2 regions of the Bacillus lumedeiriae genome follow, and region 2 is predicted to be linked to the other one. Evidence: riboswitches for the same ligand, from Rfam matches in the RefSeq annotation. Region 2 holds a riboswitch; the other holds the start of a gene.
What was found. A riboswitch is a leader RNA that binds a small molecule or an ion and turns the genes downstream of it on or off. The one in region 2 is predicted to bind glycine.
Positions count from the first base shown of each region.

Region 1: another riboswitch for glycine. It lies ahead of glyA (serine hydroxymethyltransferase); the one in region 2 lies ahead of gcvT (glycine cleavage system aminomethyltransferase GcvT).

Region 1 is NZ_JAUIYO010000013.1:40,955-47,525, reverse strand. Features, by position in the region: gene QYG89_RS13580 (M24 family metallopeptidase) at 1-689, shown strand, start outside; gene QYG89_RS13575 (cupin domain-containing protein) at 825-1,238, shown strand; glycine riboswitch at 1,418-1,518, shown strand; glycine riboswitch at 1,519-1,613, shown strand; gene glyA (serine hydroxymethyltransferase) at 1,703-2,953, shown strand; gene QYG89_RS13565 (serine dehydratase beta chain) at 2,969-3,484, shown strand; gene sdaAA (L-serine ammonia-lyase, iron-sulfur-dependent, subunit alpha) at 3,484-4,365, shown strand; gene gcvT (glycine cleavage system aminomethyltransferase GcvT) at 4,380-5,489, shown strand; gene gcvPA (aminomethyl-transferring glycine dehydrogenase subunit GcvPA) at 5,518-6,571, shown strand, end outside.
Region 2 is NZ_JAUIYO010000001.1:258,731-265,301, reverse strand. Features, by position in the region: gene QYG89_RS01395 (YqhG family protein) at 1-392, opposite strand, end outside; gene QYG89_RS01390 (DEAD/DEAH box helicase) at 361-2,061, opposite strand; glycine riboswitch at 2,219-2,309, shown strand; glycine riboswitch at 2,313-2,394, shown strand; gene gcvT (glycine cleavage system aminomethyltransferase GcvT) at 2,493-3,593, shown strand; gene gcvPA (aminomethyl-transferring glycine dehydrogenase subunit GcvPA) at 3,616-4,962, shown strand; gene gcvPB (aminomethyl-transferring glycine dehydrogenase subunit GcvPB) at 4,955-6,427, shown strand.

The DNA.
Region 1 (6,571 bases), on a different contig from region 2:
ATATTGGAGGAGCGGCTATTGTGGAAGCGATCCGCGAAGGTGTGCCGGAATATGAAGTAGCTTTGCATGGAACAGAAGCGATGGTGCGTGAAATTGCCCGTACGTACCCTCATGCAGAACTTAGGGATACGTGGGTCTGGTTTCAATCCGGCATTAATACAGACGGAGCGCATAACTGGGCTACTTCCCGTAAACTGCAGCGCGGAGATATCCTAAGTCTGAACTGCTTCCCGATGATTGCTGGTTACTATACAGCTCTTGAGCGCACACTGTTCTTGGAAGATGTTTCTGAGCGTCATCTTGAACTCTGGGAGGTCAACTGTAAAGTACACAGACGCGGCCTTGAACTGATTAAGCCAGGTGCCAGATGTATGGATATTGCGGCTGAATTGAACGAGATCTACCGCGAGCATAATCTTTTAGCGAACCGTACGTTCGGCTATGGACATTCTTTTGGTGTGCTCAGCCATTACTACGGGCGGGAAGCTGGACTGGAACTTCGTGAGGATATCGAAACGGTACTAGAGCCAGGCATGGTTGTATCTATGGAGCCGATGATTATGATTCCAGAGGGAGAGCCGGGTGCAGGCGGTTACCGTGAGCATGACATTCTTGTGATTACTGAGAATGGGGTAGAGAATATTACTAAATTCCCATTCGGACCGGAGCATAACATTATTAAAAAGTAAGGTAAATCAACGTGTCAGACCTCACATCAACAATATACTCTACTGTAGAAGGAGTCCAATATACACAGTGTATTGGGGTGAGGTCAGACCTTTATGGGAATAGGTCTATCTATCAACTATTAAGAGGTGGAAAAATTGAGCCAAAAAACAATGAAACAAAGTGAAGTGGAACTTTTATGCAAAAAGCCAGGCATTCAATTAATTAAGGCAGGCACTTATACATTAAATGAAGTAGGAGAATTACGGGGCACGCCTGAACTAAAAGGACAAATTCTTGATTTGCCTCTTACAGATAAAAAAGATGTCTTAACATTAGGTTATTTTGCCCTGCAGCCTTCAGTAGATTATTCAGTAGAGTTTGATTTTGTTGAGGTTAAAATCGTGACAAAAGGAAAAATGATCGTGCGTGATGTAGAAGGAAACAAATATGTAGGCGAAGCAGGGGATGTTTTAATTTTTTCTCCGAAGACGACGGTTATTTTTGATGGAGAGAGTGACGGAGAAGCTGTTTACTTCAAAAATGTTGAGCCAAATCCTTCTTATTTGTAAAGTAGATCTTTTAGTGAGGTCAGAGAACAAGAAAATACGAAAATAAAAGTGAGCATTCAATGTGTACCGAAAGATCCTTACACAATTTTTCTGGCAGAGTATGGAAGTATATGCAAAAAGATTGACAGTTATATTCGTGTTAACTATTCTGAATATAATGAAAATTTAATAAAGTGCGGATGATTGTTGTAGGAGAGTGTGAAGTACATGCCACCGAAGGAGCAAGTTCCAAAAAGACCCTTGGAACCAATCTCTCAGGTAGATGAACTGCAACGGGACGCCACTCTGGAGAGAGCGTTGCTAAAACGCCACCAAAGGGGAAGACTCCATCGTAAATGGAGTTAAGCTCTCAGGTAAAAGGACAGAGAAGGGTAGAGAACATGAGATTACCCTTTTCTGTCCTTTTTGTGTACCCAAAAAAGCAGAAAAGGGAAGTCTAGACGACATTTCGAGGAGGAGTAAGAATGAGTTTGCAAAAAAATGATACAACGATTTTTGGAGCCATTGAGAAGGAAAAGCAGCGCCAGTATCACACATTAGAGTTGATCGCATCTGAAAACTTTGTCAGTGAGGACGTGTTAGAAGCAATGGGAAGCGTCATGACGAATAAATACGCAGAAGGCTACCCAGGGAAGCGTTATTATGGCGGCTGTGAGTATGTAGATGTTGCAGAACAGGCGGCGATCGATCGTGTAACAGAGCTGTTCGGAGCAAAGTACGCAAACGTCCAGCCTCATTCAGGTGCTCAGGCGAATCTCGCTGTTTTTTATGCTTTGTTGCAGCCAGGGGATAAAATTATGGGAATGAATTTATCACATGGCGGGCATTTAACTCATGGAAGTCCCGTCAGCATTTCTGGAAAGTGGTTTGACGTTGTCTCTTACGGAGTGAGAGAAGACAATCAGTTGATTGATTATGACGAGCTTGAGGAGATCGCCAAAAAAGAAAAACCAAAACTGATGATTGCAGGTACGAGTGCTTATCCAAGAACGATTGATTTTGCCCGTTTTAAAGAAATTGCTGATCAAGTGGGCGCGAAGTTAATGGTAGATATGGCGCATATTGCCGGGCTGGTAGCGGCTGGTCTTCATCCATCGCCTATCCCTTATGCAGATGTGGTGACGAGTACAACACATAAAACGTTAAGAGGACCACGCGGCGGCATTATTTTAACCAATCATGAAGAGATCATCAAAGCGATGAATAAATCTGTATTCCCAGGCATTCAAGGCGGCCCATTAATGCACATTATTGCGGCCAAGGCAGTGGCTTTCAAAGAGGCATTGCAGCCAGGGTTTAAACAATACGCCAAACAAGTGATTGAAAATGCTCAAACGCTTGGTGAGGCATTAAAGAAAGAGGGAGCCGAACTAGTCTCCGGCGGAACAGACAACCATATTGTGCTATTAGATGTACGTCCGTGGGGTCTGACAGGAAAAGAAGCGGAGAAGATACTTGAAGAATCCGGAATTACAGTCAATAAAAATACGATTCCATATGATCCGGAGAGTCCGTTTGTGACGAGCGGCATCCGTATGGGAACAGCCGCATTGACTACACGCGGAATGAAACAGGAAGAGATGGTACAAATTGCGAAAGTGATCGCAGCTGTTTTGGGGAGTAAGGGTGATCGGACCGTTTTAGAAGAGGCGAAGGAAATCACAAGAGCCATTTGTGAATCGTATCCATTGTTTCAACAACCAATCAATGTGTAAGAAAGGAGCACTTTCATGGAATTTCAAAGCTGCTTTGACATTATTGGACCAATCATGGTAGGGCCCTCTAGTTCTCACACAGCTGGTGTGGTATCTATTGGAAGATTTGTTTACGAGCTTTTAGAGGGATGCCCGGAGGAAGTGCACATTCTTTTTTACGATTCCTTCGCAGAAACATATCAGGGGCATGGGACAGATAAAGCATTGCTCGGCGGACTGCTTGGAATGGATACAGATGATCCGCACATTAGATATTCGATTGAACTAGCACATGAACGCGGGATGAACTGTACCTTCCAATTAGAAGAACATTGTCTCTATTTTGATCATCCGAATACAACGATTGTAACGGCTCGACGCGGCGCAGCGGTTGTCCGAGTTGGCGGAGCTTCTCTCGGGGGAGGCCTCTCTAAATTATTTATGATTGACGATGAAATGGTCGATATACGTTTGAGCACAAGCGATGACTTTTCAATCATTGTTGAAAAGTACCGTAAAAAGAAAAGGAAAGTACTTGTGAGGGGCGTATGATGGAAATTCAGTCAATGAAAGAACTCATTGAAGTGTGTGAACGGGAACAGAAAACGATTGGCGAAATCATGCTGATAATGGAAGAGGAAAAGTCGGGAAGAGATCAAGAAACGATTCTTCGCATGATGGAAGAACGGTTAATCAAAATGAAGGAAGCAGTAGACAGCGGCACGAAAGATGCTTCTGCTGCTCCGAGTGGTATTTCTGGCGGCGATGCGGTGAAGATGGGGGATTATGTACGTTCAGGAAAAGCACTGACCGGTCATTATATAAGCGATGCGATGACATTCTCCATGGCTACTTCTGAAAGCAATGCACGCATGGGAGTGATTGTAGCAACTCCGACGGCTGGTGCAGCAGGCATTTTGCCCGGCGTATTGTTCTCTCTTCATAAAAATGATGGCACGCCCTATCACCAGTTAGTAATGGGACTATTTACAGCGAGTATGCTTGGTTATGTCATTGCTAACCGTTCATTTATTTCAGGAGCTGCCGGGGGATGTCAGGCAGAGGTTGGTTCTGCCACTGCCATGGCCGCCGGAACAATTGCTGAATTAAAAGGAGGAACACCGCAGCAAGCGATTCATGCCACAGCGATCGCTTTAAAATCGCTTTTAGGATTAGTGTGTGATCCTGTTGCAGGACTTGTTGAAGTTCCTTGTATTAAACGAAATGTGATTGGCACGTCGATTGCTTTTGCAGCTGCGGATTTAGCGCTTGCCGGTATTGAAAGCCGCATTCCGTGTGATGAAGTCATCGGAGCGATGTACAAAGTGGGCAAGGAGATGCCAAGAACTTTGAGAGAAACCGCACTTGGCGGCCTGGCAATGACTGAAACTGGCCAAAAAGTAAAAGAAGAATTATTTTGCCGAAAATCTTAATCGGGGGTGTATAAATGAGTACAAAAACGGTATTGAAGCGAACACCACTTTTCGATGTATATAAAAAATATGGCGCAAAGGTCATTGATTTTGGCGGCTGGGAGCTGCCGGTGCAGTTTTCAAGCATTTTGGAAGAACATGAAGCGGTGCGAAAGGCAGCCGGACTTTTTGATGTTTCTCACATGGGAGAAGTGCTCGTGGAAGGAAAAGATGCCGAGAGTTATCTCAATCATCTTGTGACGAATGATGTGACGAAGATTGGACTGAATCAAGCACAGTATACAGCGATGTGTTATCCCGGTGGCGGAACGGTTGATGATTTATTAGTGTACAAGTTAGCGGATGAAACATATTTACTCGTCATCAACGCTGCTAACATTGAAAAAGATGTGGAGTGGATGAAGCAGCATGTAAAAGGCAGCGTAACGATCGAAAATAGATCGAGTGATATCGCACAGGTGGCGATCCAAGGCCCGAAAGCGGAGAGTATTTTACAAAAGCTCACAGACACCGATTTATCAGACATTCGCTTTTTTCACTTTGCGCAGCATGTGAATGTAGATGGTATTACAGAAGTGCTCGTTTCTCGTACGGGTTATACCGGAGAGGACGGTTTTGAACTTTATTTGGCAGCACATCAAGCGAAAGAACTGTGGGAGAAACTGCTGGAAGCAGGAAGAGAAGACGGGTTAAAACCATGCGGACTTGGTGCGCGGGATACCCTTCGCTTTGAAGCACGTCTAGTGTTATATGGGCAAGAGCTTACAAATGAAATTAGCCCGCTTGAAGCAGGAATCGGTTTTGCTGTTAAAACGAATAAAGAAAGTGATTTTATCGGTAAAGCTGCTCTTACAGTCCAAAAAGAAGAAGGACTGCAGCGGAAATTGGCAGGAATTGAAGTGATAGGACGAGGGATTCCTCGTCATGGATACAAAGTATTTTCTGGAGACGAAGAAATTGGCTTTATTACTTCTGGAACACGTTCACCGTCATTGCAGAAAAACTTAGGATTGGCATTGATATCGGCAGAATATGCTGAGCCAGGGACGGAGCTGCAAGTTGAAATCCGTAATAAAAAGATTGATGCTGTTGTTGTTAAAGCACCGTTTTATAAAAGAGGCTGAAAATATGTGAGCGAAAGGGATGAATAGGATGACAACGACTTATCGATATCTTCCAGATACAAAACAAGATCAAGAGGAAATGCTGGATTTTTTAAATATTTCTTCAGTAGATGAATTATTTGAAGATATACCGCCTGACATTCGTTTAGATAGTGCGCTGAATATCCCGGATGCTGTTCCTGAATCCCTTCTTGTGAAAAAGATGCACCAGCTTGCTTCAAAAAATAAAGATGCGAATCAATACCCAACTTTTTTGGGGGCAGGCACGTACGATCATTACATTCCAAGTGTCGTGAATCATATGATTTCCCGTTCTGAATTTTATACAGCTTATACACCGTACCAGCCGGAAATAAGCCAAGGGGAGTTACAAGCCATTTTTGAATTTCAAACGATGGTTTGTGAGCTGACGGGCATGGATGTAGCTAACTCTTCTATGTATGACGGCTTCACCGCTCTCGCAGAAGCGGCATCACTTGCCGCTGCCTCTACGCGCCGTTCGAAGGTGCTTGTATCGAAGGGGGTTCATCCTGAATCACGTGCCATCTTACATACAGTGGCTGCTGGTCCGGGATACGCCGTGGAAGAAGTGGATCTTACGGCTGACTGTACGGATTTAGAAAAGCTGCAAGAACAAATAGATAAAGAGACGGCTGCTGTTATTGTTCAATACCCGAACTTCTTCGGCTCGATTGAAGATTTAGCAGAGATAAAGAAAATCGCTGATACAAAAGGAGCTCTTTTTATTGTTAGTGCCAATCCCCTTTCACTTGCCCTCCTGCAGGCGCCAGGTAAACTTGGGGCAGATATTGTGATTGGAGATATGCAGTCGTTAGGCATCCCAATGGCTTTTGGCGGTCCACACTGTGGTTACTTCGCGGTGAGTAAAAAGTTTATGCGTAAAGTGCCGGGCCGCATTGTCGGACAAACGATCGATGAGCAGGGGAAACGGGGATTTGTGTTGACACTGCAAGCCCGTGAGCAGCATATTCGACGGGATAAAGCCTTATCCAATATTTGCTCTAACCAGGCATTGAATGCTCTTGCTTCAGCGATTTGTATGTCAGCTCTTGGAAAGCAGG
Region 2 (6,571 bases):
TTAGCCTCATAAGAAACTTTCATATTGACTAACAGCCAGGGGTGAAGAGCCTGCCGGCTGTCCGTTGTTTTTTGTTCGTAAAGACGGATAAAACTAGTATGCTGCTTGGCAGATTGGAAAATTTGCTGCAATCGCGGAGTGCCAAAATGAACGCTTTCTCCTTTCAGCTCCTTAGGGGCTTTCGACTGCTCGGTAATAAGGGTTAATGAAAGCGGTTCGCCCTTCATTCCTGTTTTTTCAGCATAATGCCAGTAAAATGGCCGGTTCATCAGCTCTTTATCCAGCTCAGGGGTTAGTTTGACAGTGAGTGAACCTTCTGTTTCTTCTAAAAAGGTACATTCAGCCGCTTTAAAATAAGTGTTAAGAAATAGATGAATTTCGTTTTTCAGCAAATGCGTCCTCTCCTTTTTTCCATTCGTTTGCGAGTTCAATAGCTGCCTCGAGATTTTTCATCTTCACTTGTAATTCACCTTCTGTTTTTGAATGCTGAAAAATATCAGTTAAGTGTTCTTGCATATTAGGAATTTCCATCCTCTCTAAAATGTCATCAAGCTGCCCGACTGCTTGTTCAAATAAATGAATTTTTTCATAGAGAAGCTGGAGAATTCTGTCTTCAATCGTATCTTCAATGCTGAAATTGTAAATATGTACATCCTCAGATTGTCCAAAACGGTGAACACGGCCAATCCTTTGTTCAAGCCGCATAGGATTCCATGGAAGATCAAAGTTGATTAAATGATGGCAAAACTGCAAATTCAGCCCTTCGCCGCCGGCCTCAGTTGCAATTAAGACCTGGGCGTGCTGCTGAAACAGCTGTTTCATCCAATCTTTTTTTCCGCGCTTAAAGCCGCCGCGAAAGGGAACAGATGAAATGCCATGTTGTTTAAAAAACCATTGTAAATATAGCTGGGTGGCCCGGTATTCCGTGAAAATAATGACTTTGTCGTCGATCGAATGAACGAGTTCTAATGCTTTTTGCGCTTTTGAATTTTGCGCAATGTTTTGGATATGAGATAACACCTCTTGAAAACTTTCCGGAAAGGCAAGTTCGTTTCCGTATAATTTCTTTGCCATATTTTTCAACGTGAAAAAGACGGCTTCTTTGCTGCTGCAAGCTTCTCTCTGCAAGGTGAGTAACGACAAGGCAGAGCTGATCTCCTGAGGCTGGCTGCGGACAAACTGTTGAAGTGTGTCGTAAAGCGCACGCTCCTCATCCGTGAATGTTACTTTGATGGATTCCACTTTTCTAGCCGTCCACTCTACCCCTGTGTCCTGACGGCGGTTGCGGATCATCACTTTATTCATCAGCTTCATTAAATGCTGGTGGTTTTGTACTTGCCGGTCTCCTTTTTTAAATTGATCGGTAAATTGTCCTTCGCTTCCTAGATGACCAGGCTTCAACAGTGAAACGAGATGAAACATTTCATCCAATCGATTTTGAATAGGCGTCGCTGTCAGGAGCAGACAAAACTTCTTTTTTAAATGGCGGACAAACTGATAGTTTTTTGTTTTATGATTTTTTAATTTATGAGCTTCATCAATAATGACTAAATCGTAGTCTTGTTCATAAATTTTTTCTTTGTGAGGACTTCGTTTCGCTGTATCAATGGAAGAGATGACAATATCATATTGATCCCAGGCATAAAACTTTTTCTGGGCCACGGCTGGAATATAAAACTTGGTGTTCAATTCATCAGCCCATTGTGAAACGAGGGAAGCGGGAGCTAAGATCAATACTTTTTTTACGAGACCCCGTATTAAATATTCTTTTAATACGAGTCCTGCCTCGATCGTTTTCCCAAGTCCTACTTCATCGGCTAAAATGGCTTTTCCATTCATTTCCTCGATGACTTTTCTTGCCGCTTCAAGCTGATGGGGAAGAGGAGTGAGACCTGGCAAAAACTTAGGGGCTAACAATCCTTCAAAATTCGACACCATCATTCGTGTTTCCATTTTTACAGTTGATTGAAAAAGCGACCAGCTTCCCCACGGTCCATCTTGTTCAATTCTTTTCTCTAACTCTTCTTCCCATGCGTGGTTAAAGTGTATATCTACGTTCATTTTAAAAACTCCTTTATAAAATGTATTGCCGAAACCTCACCTTTAATGGTAGGATGTAAAGGAACTAAATATTATGTCATTTTGCAAAAAACGAACATTATTGATTGTTTCTAATCAGGTGTTCATAGTATACCCATTTATTAATTAAATATAGCGAATGAAGGCAAGGGGAGAGACTGTTTATACAGCGCCGAAGGAGCAAACAAACTTTTTGTGAATCTCTCAGGCAAAAGAACTCTTGCTGGACGCATCTCTGGAGAGTGTTTCGTCATCGAAACCACCAAAGAAGACAGCCCATTTGATGGGGGTAAACTTTCAGGTTCAAGGACAGAGGACAACTTTTATAAGCTGTTCTCTGTCCTTTTTTATATTCAGAACGGATGGAACCGCAAAATGACGATGAAACAATAAGCATTGAAAGGGGCAGGAGAATGGGAGAACTAAAGCGTACGCCGCTGTTTGAACTGTATAAACAATATGGGGCAAAAACCATTGATTTTGGTGGATGGGAGCTCCCTGTTCAGTTTTCAAGTATTAAAGAGGAGCATGAAGCTGTCCGGACGAAGGCTGGTCTTTTTGATGTATCCCACATGGGAGAGATTACAGTCAAGGGAAAAGACGCCTTAGCTTTCTTGCAAAAAATGATGACGAATGACTTGTCAAAGCTGCAGCCCGACCGTGCCATGTATACAATTATGTGCAATGAACAAGGAGGTACGATCGATGACTTGCTCGTCTACATGCTGGCTGAAGAAGACTACCTGCTTGTCGTGAATGCCGCAAATACCGAGAAGGATTTCCAGTGGCTGAAAGAGCATGGGACAGGAGAAGTGCAAATAAACAATGTATCGCAGGATTGGGCGCAGCTTGCCATTCAAGGACCGGCTGCTGAAAGCATTCTTCAAAAGCTTGTAGCCGGTGTTGACTTACAAGACATCAAGTCATTTGCATTTCGCCAGCATGTCAGCATCAATGGTGCACATGCTCTAGTGTCACGGACTGGATACACAGGAGAAGATGGTTTTGAGATTTATAGTCAAAGCGGCGATGCAGGGAAGATATGGAAGGATCTATTAGAAGCGGGCGAAGAGGAAGGCTTAGTTCCATGCGGCCTGGGTGCACGTGATACATTGCGTTTTGAAGCGAATCTGGCATTATATGGTCAGGAACTGTCAGAAGATATATCGCCAATTGAAGCGGGCCTTGGCTTTGCTGTTAAAACAAATAAAGAAGAATTTATCGGACTCACAGCTTTAAAAGAGCAGAAGGAAAATGGCTCTAAGCGGAAGCTGATTGGTCTTGAAATGATTGATAGGGGGATCCCGCGTCATGGCTATCCCGTTTTTTCAGGAGAAGAAGCGGCAGGTCACGTAACGACGGGTACGCAATCACCGACATTAAAGAAAAATATTGGTCTTGCATTAGTCAAAGCCGAGCTGGCTGTACCAGACCAGGAATTGTTCGTAGAGATCCGGGGTAAAAAACTAGCAGCAAAAACAGTGAAACCGCCATTTTATAAACGTTCAAAATAAGAGGAGAGAAGGGGGAAAAGTTATGAAACATCGTTATTTGCCAATGACTGAATCTGATAAGAAAGAGATGCTTTCGGCAGTTGGTGTTCAAACAATTGATGAATTATTTGCAGACATCCCTGAACAAGTACGTTTCCAAGGGTTGTACGATATCAAGGAAGCAAAATCGGAACCGGCTTTGAAAAAAGAATTGAGTGCAATGGCTGCCAAAAATGCGAATGCAAAACAATATGCTTCCTTTTTAGGGGCAGGCGTATATGATCATTACACACCGTCCATTGTGGACCACGTCATTTCCCGTTCTGAATTTTATACAGCTTATACACCGTACCAGCCAGAAATTTCTCAAGGGGAGCTGCAAGCCATTTTTGAATTCCAAACGATGATTTGTGAATTGACAGGTATGGATGTAGCCAACTCCTCGATGTATGATGGAGGTACAGCTTTAGCAGAAGCGGCGATGCTTAGCGCGGCTCAAACGAAAAAGAAGAAAGTACTCGTATCAGAAACGGTTCATCCTGAATCGCGTGACGTATTAAAAACGTATGCGAAAGGACAGGGCATTGAAGTGATCGAAGTACCTCATATGAATGGTGTAACAGATATTGATCAATTAAATCAGCTTGTAGACAGCGACACAGCGGGGGTTATTGTTCAATATCCGAACTTTTTCGGCGCCGTTGAACCACTTGCAGAAGTAGAAAAAGCGGCTCACGGACAAAAAGCGATGTTTGTTGTCTCTTCTAATCCGCTTTCTCTAGGTGCGTTGACACCTCCTGGAAAGTTTGGAGCAGATATTGTGATTGGTGATGCACAGCCATTCGGTATTCCAGCTCAATTCGGCGGACCACATTGTGGATACTTTGCCGTAACGAAAAAGCTGATGCGTAAAGTGCCGGGCCGTCTTGTTGGCCAGACACATGATGATGAAGGCCGCCGCGGATTTGTGCTGACACTGCAGGCGCGTGAGCAGCATATTCGCCGTGATAAAGCGACTTCTAATATTTGTTCTAACCAGGCACTCAATGCTCTCGCAGCCAGCGTAGCGATGACAGCTTTAGGTAAAAAAGGTGTTCGTGAAATCGCGGTGCAAAACTTGCAAAAAGCATTTTTTGCTAGAGAAACAATGAAGCAGCATGGTCTGGATATCGTGTTTGATGGACCAATATTTAATGAGTTTGTTGTCCGTTTAAATAAGCCCATCAAAGAAGTGAATCAAAAGCTGTTTAAAAAGGGAATAATAGGCGGCTATGATCTTGGGCTTACTTATAAAGAATTAGAGAATTGTATGTTAGTTGCTGTGACAGAATTGCGGACAAAAGAAGAAATTGAGCTCTTTGCAGCAGAATTGGGGGATAGCCATGAATAAGAACGATCAGGAGCTTATATTTGAAGTGTCTCAGCCGGGGCGGATTGGCTATAGTCTGCCTGAGTTAGATGTACCGGAAACAGCTTTATCGGCACTTTTGCCTGCTGGGTATTTGCGGGAAGAAGAACCTGAACTTCCAGAGGTGTCTGAGCTCGACATTATGCGTCATTATACAGCGTTATCGAAGAGAAATCATGGGGTAGACTCAGGATTTTATCCGCTTGGTTCATGTACGATGAAATATAACCCAAAAATCAATGAAGATGTCGCACGTTTTGACGGCTTCGCTTATATTCATCCGCTTCAGCAGGAAGAGACTGTACAAGGGGCATTGGAGCTCATGTATGATCTGCAGGAGCACTTAAAAGAGATTACTGGTATGGATGAAGTGACCCTTCAGCCGGCAGCTGGTGCTCATGGTGAATGGACGGCACTGATGATGATCCGTGCGTATCACGAAACAAATGGTGATTTCAATCGTACAAAGGTCATCGTTCCCGACTCTGCTCATGGTACAAACCCGGCCTCTGCGACGGTCGCAGGCTTTGAAACAGTGACGGTCAAATCGGGAGAAGACGGATTAGTCGATTTAGAAGACTTGAAACGTGTGGCCGATGAAACAACGGCTGCGCTTATGCTGACGAATCCAAACACGCTTGGCTTGTTTGAAGAGAATATTTTAGAAATAGCCGAAATTATTCATGGGGTCGGCGGCAAGGTGTACTATGATGGGGCAAACTTAAATGCGGTTATGTCGAAAGCGCGGCCTGGAGACATGGGATTTGACGTCGTTCACTTAAACCTTCATAAAACGTTCACTGGTCCCCACGGCGGCGGCGGTCCGGGATCTGGCCCTGTAGGTGTGAAGAAAGACTTGATTCCTTATTTGCCGAAGCCTGTGTTAGTGAAAAAAGACGATGTATACCACTTCGACTATGATCGTCCGCAAGCGATTGGGCGCGTGAAGCCATTCTATGGAAACTTTGGTATTAACGTTCGGGCTTACACATATATCCGTTCGATGGGACCGGATGGCTTGAAAGCAGTGACGGAATATGCTGTATTAAATGCGAACTATATGATGCGCAGGCTCGCTCCTTATTTCGACCTGCCATTTGACCGTCATTGTAAGCATGAATTTGTGTTGAGCGGTAAGCGTCAGAAAAAGCTTGGTGTACGTACGCTTGATATAGCGAAGCGTCTGCTTGATTTCGGTTTTCATCCGCCAACGATCTACTTCCCGCTGAATGTAGAAGAGTGTATTATGATCGAGCCGACAGAAACCGAATCAAAAGAAACACTTGATGCGTTTATTGATAAGATGATTCAGATTGCGAGGGAAGCAGAAACAAATCCTGAAATCGTTCAAGAAGCGCCTCATACAACCGTCATCGGCCGTCTTGATGAAACGACAGCGGCTCGCAAGCCTGTCCTTCGTTACGAAAAAGAATTGCAAAATATTTAATATAGAAAAGAGAGGATGTCCCAAGAGTATAACTTTAGGGGCATCCCCTTTGTTGTGTGATTTTTTTAAACTTGTTCATTGATTTCCATTCTAGGTGCTTCGCTTCCCTGCAGGAGTCTTCGCGCCTTCCACTACAATCAACTT